DNA from 2 places in the Tepidamorphus sp. 3E244 genome. Region 1 is predicted to be linked to the other one. Evidence: predicted binding sites of a transcription regulator. Region 1 holds the regulator's gene; the other holds the start of a gene.
The links. The regulator HrcA, encoded in region 1, represses chaperone genes, less so after heat shock. The targets are predictions, from matches to a motif close to GTTAGCACTCNCNNNNNGNGAGTGCTAAC.
Positions count from the first base shown of each region.

Region 2: a site for HrcA is predicted at 1,271-1,299, ahead of groES (co-chaperone GroES). Genes of this name have one in related genera too.

Region 1 is NZ_JBJXCY010000002.1:1,294,802-1,297,260, forward strand. Features, by position in the region: gene grpE (nucleotide exchange factor GrpE) at 32-697, opposite strand; gene hrcA (heat-inducible transcriptional repressor HrcA) at 880-1,941, opposite strand; gene rph (ribonuclease PH) at 2,164-2,459, shown strand, end outside.
Region 2 is NZ_JBJXCY010000001.1:354,519-356,977, forward strand. Features, by position in the region: partial or broken gene groL (chaperonin GroEL) at 1-764, opposite strand, end outside; gene groES (co-chaperone GroES) at 899-1,216, opposite strand; gene ACKTEK_RS01665 (sigma-54 dependent transcriptional regulator) at 1,412-2,459, opposite strand, start outside.

The DNA of each region.
Region 1 (2,459 bases):
CGCCTGCGCCGGTTCGGTGCAGGCAGCTTCGTTACACGGTCTTGTCGACGTGCTCTTCCGAACCCGGTGCTTCGCCGCCCGTCTCGGGCTGGGTCTCGGCCTCGGCGGCGGGCGCTTCCTGCGGCTTCGGTGCCGACTTCGGTCCACCCTTGGAGACGCCGACCATGGCGGGGCGCAGCACGCGCTCGCCGATCGAATAGCCATCCTGGGTGACCTGCATCACCGTGCCTGACGGGACGGACGGGTCCGGAACCTCGAAAATCGCCTGGTGCATGTTCGGGTCGAACTTCTCGCCCTCGGCCGCAATCTTCTTCACGCCGTGGCGCTCCATCAGCCGAACCAGCTCGCCCTTGGTGAGTTGCACGCCTTCGCGCATGGAATCGAAGGCAGCGCGCATGGCCTCGGCCTCTTCCGGGGTGCCGGTTTCCAGCGCCCGGGACAGGTTGTCGGCGACAACCAGCATATCGCGCGCGAAGTTCGCGATCGCGTACTGGCCGGCTTCGCGAACCTGTCGGTCGGTCCGCTTGCGCAGGTTTTCCATCTCCGCGACGGTGCGCAGCAGGCGGTCCTTCATCTCGGCATTTTCCGCCGCGAGCGCAGCTGCCGCCGCCTGCGCGGCTTCCATGTCCGGGCCGTCGGCGGCCATCGTCTCGTCATTCTCGTTGACGGGCTGATTGTCCATGTCGTCGTTGCTCATCGCGTCGTTTCCCGTGGTCGGCCCACTGCCGGCATGCGTCGCGCGGGTGTTTCGCGTGTCGCGTGCGCAAGGTTCAGGTGGGCGCGTGAGGTTTCGTTGGGGCGGATATCAGGGCTTTGGCCGCGAAAATCAACCCGGCGCGCGGCGCAAGGTGCATGTCGCTCGGCTCTTTGGTGCTGTGCTCAACCTTTGTCGAGGATGCGGCTGACCAGTTTCGCGGTGTAGTCCACCATCGGCACGATGCGCCCGTAGTTAATCCGCGTCGGACCGATCACGCCCAGCACCCCGACGAGGCTCTGGTCCCGGTCGCGGTAGGGCGACAGCACGACGGACGAGCCCGACAGCGAAAACAGCTTGTTCTCCGAGCCGATGAAGATGCGCACCCCGTCGCCGGTTTCGGCGAGGCCGAGCAGTTCGACGATGTCGTTCTTGCGCTCAAGGTCGGCCAGCAGCAGCTGCACCCGTTCGAGGTCTTCCAGCGCGTTCAGGTCTTCCAGCAGGTTCGCCTGCCCGCGCACGATAAGCGTCGGCGGCTGGCCGTCGCGCGCCGCGCCGAAGCTCGCAAGCCCCGCCTCGATGACCTTGTCGGTCAGTTCGGCAACCTGCGTGCGGGCCTCCTCGCGCGCCGATTCCATGTCGCGGCGCGCATGCGCCAGCGTCTTCCCGCGCAGATGGGCGTTCAGGTAGTTCGCCGCTTCGTTGAGGCTGTCGGCTGGAATGTCTTCCGGCAGGTCCATCAGCCGGTTTTCCACCGCGCCGTTGTCCCCCACCAGCACGACAAGGCACTTGCGGGTGTCGAGGCGGACGAACTCCACGTGGCGGATCTTCAGGTCGCTCTTGGTGGCGAGCACGACGGCAGCGCTGCGCGACAGGCCCGAAAGCAGGTTGCCGGCCTCCGTCAGCACGGTCTCCACCGAACCCTGGTTCTGGCCGGCGGCGACCTGCGCCTCGATGCTGCTGCGCTCGGCTTCCGTCAGTTCGCCGAACTGCATCAGCGCATCGACGAAGAACCGCAGGCCAAGCTCGGTCGGCAGCCGCCCGGCGGAGGTATGCGGCGCAAAGATCAGCCCCAGCGATTCCAGGTCCGACATGACGTTGCGGATCGAGGCCGGCGACAGGTTGATCGACGGCGCACGGCTCAGGCTTCGCGAGCCGACCGGGATGCCCGTCTCCAGGTAGCTTTCCACGATATGCCGGAAAATGTCGCGCGAACGCTCGCCGAGCTTGGCAAGCTCGGATTCCATCTCGCCGGTCGACGGGTCGGACGACCCGTCGCCGGGCGCAATTGCACGCAGGTGACTCAATGTGTCCATGTGGGGATATGTTCGCTGCCGCACGCGGTCAGTCAAGTGCGCGGCGGGCGGTTCGCAGGCGTGCCGTGCGTGCATTGTCTTTGCGATTGCCGCGCGAAGCGGGTACAGAGCCAGCCACGCCAATCCATTCCGCTAGCAGGGATACTTCGCGAGATGCGCCCATCCGAACGTGCACCCGATGCCATGCGCCCCGTCTCCATCGAGCGCGGCTTCGCCAAACACGCCGAAGGGTCCTGCCTGATCCGCTTCGGCGACACCCACGTGCTGTGCACGGCCTCGCTGGAAGAGCGCCTGCCGCCGTGGCTGCGCGGGCAGGGGCGCGGCTGGGTCACCGCCGAATACGGCATGCTGCCCCGCTCCACCCATGATCGCTCCCAGCGCGAGGCCTCGCGCGGCAAGCAGGGCGGACGCACGCTGGAAATCCAGCGCCTGATCGGCCGCTCGCTGCG
Region 2 (2,459 bases), on a different contig from region 1:
TCGACGTCTTCTGCGATGATGAGCAGCGGGCGCGAGGACTGCACGACGGACTCGAGCACCGGAAGCATGGCCTGCAGGTTCGAGAGCTTCTTCTCGTGCAGCAGGATGTACGGGTCTTCCAGCTCGCAGATCATCTTGTCGGCGTTGGTGATGAAGTACGGCGACAGGTAGCCGCGGTCGAACTGCATGCCTTCGACGACTTCCAGCTCGGTCTCGGCGGTCTTGGCTTCTTCAACCGTGATGACGCCGTCGTTGCCGACCTTCTGCATCGCCTTGGCGATCATGTCGCCGATTTCCTTCTCGCCATTGGCGGAGATGGTGCCGACCTGCGCGACTTCCTCGGAGGTCTTGATCTTGGTGGACTTCTTCTGGATTTCGGCCACGACCTCGGCAACGGCGAGATCGACGCCACGCTTCAGGTCCATCGGGTTCATGCCGGCGGCAACGGCCTTGGCACCTTCCTTGACGATGGACTGGGCCAGGACGGTTGCCGACGTGGTGCCGTCACCGGCGATGTCGTTGGTCTTGGAGGCAACCTCGCGCAGCATCTGCGCGCCCATGTTCTCGAACTTGTCTTCAAGCTCGATTTCCTTGGCGACGGTGACGCCGTCCTTGGTGGTGCGCGGTGCGCCGAACGACTTGTCGATGACAACGTTACGACCCTTCGGGCCGAGCGTCACCTTGACGGCGTTGGCGAGGATGTCGACGCCGCGCAGCATGCGGTCGCGCGCGTCGGTTGAGAATTTAACTTCTTTCGCAGCCATGTTACTGGTCTCCGTGCGTTACTTGCGGTTTCGGCTGGCGGCCATCAGGGATGTGCCGGCGTGTTCCGCAACTTGAAAGTTCGCGTAATCGTGTCAGGCGGCGGCTGATGCGCCGCGCTGTTCGTCGCGTGGCGTCAGGCGGCTTTCTTCTTGCCGGACTTCTTCGCCTCAACGACACCCATGATGTCGGACTCTTTCATGATGAGAAATTCGGTACCGTCGAGCTTCACCTCGGTGCCCGACCACTTGCCGAACAGGATGATGTCGCCGACCTTGACGTCGAGTGCGATGCGCTCGCCCTTTTCGTCACGATCGCCCGGGCCGACGGCCACGACTTCGCCCTGCTGGGGCTTTTCCTTGGCGGTGTCGGGAATGATGATGCCGCCGGCGGTCTTGGTGTCTTCGTCGGTGCGCTTGACCACCACGCGGTCATGCAGGGGACGGAAGTGCATGGGAGACGTCTCCTCTGAAACTGTCAAATAAGCCGAAATCGGATGAGAAGACTGATTAGCACTCTCTTGAGGTGAGTGCTAACAGCTGGTCGCCGATGTAAGATCGGTGCCGCAAACTGTCAAGGGATTGCAATCGGAAAAGATCGGGCCGGTTAACGCGTCACGCGCCTTAAAACGGCGGTCCGCTGCCGGTTGTCAGGCGCTCAGCGCCGGTTCGCCGTCCCATGCCATCTTCTTGCGATAGATGGTCGAGGCGCTGATTCCGAGCGCGGCTGCTGCCTGCCCCACGTGCCCGCCGCAGGCTTCGAGCGCCTGTTCTATGATGCGCTTTTCCTGCATCCAGAACGGCTCGATGGGGTCCGATGCCATTTGCGGCATGTGGCCGCTTGCCGGTCCGCCGCCGTATCCGCCGACCACCCGCAAGGGCGAAAGTTCGGCGCGGGTGGCGTCATACAGGGCAGGGGCCGATGCCGCAACACCTTCACCGGTATGGGCGAGTGCCAGCGGGATCATGTCCTCGGCCACGGTCTCCCCGTCATGCATGACGACGATGCGGTGCACGAGGTTTTCCAGCTGGCGCACGTTGCCGGGCCAGTCGTAGGAGGCCAGGAACCGTTCCGCCTGGGGCGAGAAGCCCGAGAAGTGCCGGTTTTCCTCTTGCGCAAAACGCGTCAGGAAGGCGCGCGCCAGTGTGAGGATGTCGTCGCCGCGTTCGCGCAGCGGCGGAATGTGCAGCGGCAGCACGTGCAGCCGGTAGAACAGGTCCGGCCGGAAGCGCCCGTCGCGCATCTCGGTTTCCGGGTTGCGGTTCGTGGCGCACACGATGCGCACGTTGACGGCTTCGTCCGCCGTCGCGCCGACCCGTCTCACCGCGCGGGTTTGCAGCGCGCGCAGCAGCTTGGCCTGCAGCGAGAGGTCCATCTCGCAAATTTCGTCGAGGAACAGCGTGCCGCCGTCGGCCAGCTGCATGGCGCCGGGCTTGTCGTCGCCGGCGCCGGTAAACGCACCGCGCACGTGGCCGAAAAGTTCGCTCTCCATCAGTTCGTGCGGGATGGCGGCACAGTTGATGGCGACGAACCGCTCCGGGTCGCGGCCGGAATTTTCATGCAGGGCACTGGCGCACAGTTCCTTGCCGGTGCCGCTTTCGCCGGTGATGAAGGCCGGTGCGCTGGACGGCGCGATGCGGGCGATCTGCTTGTAGAGGGAGACCATGCCCGGGGCGCCGCCGATGAAGGGATTGCGC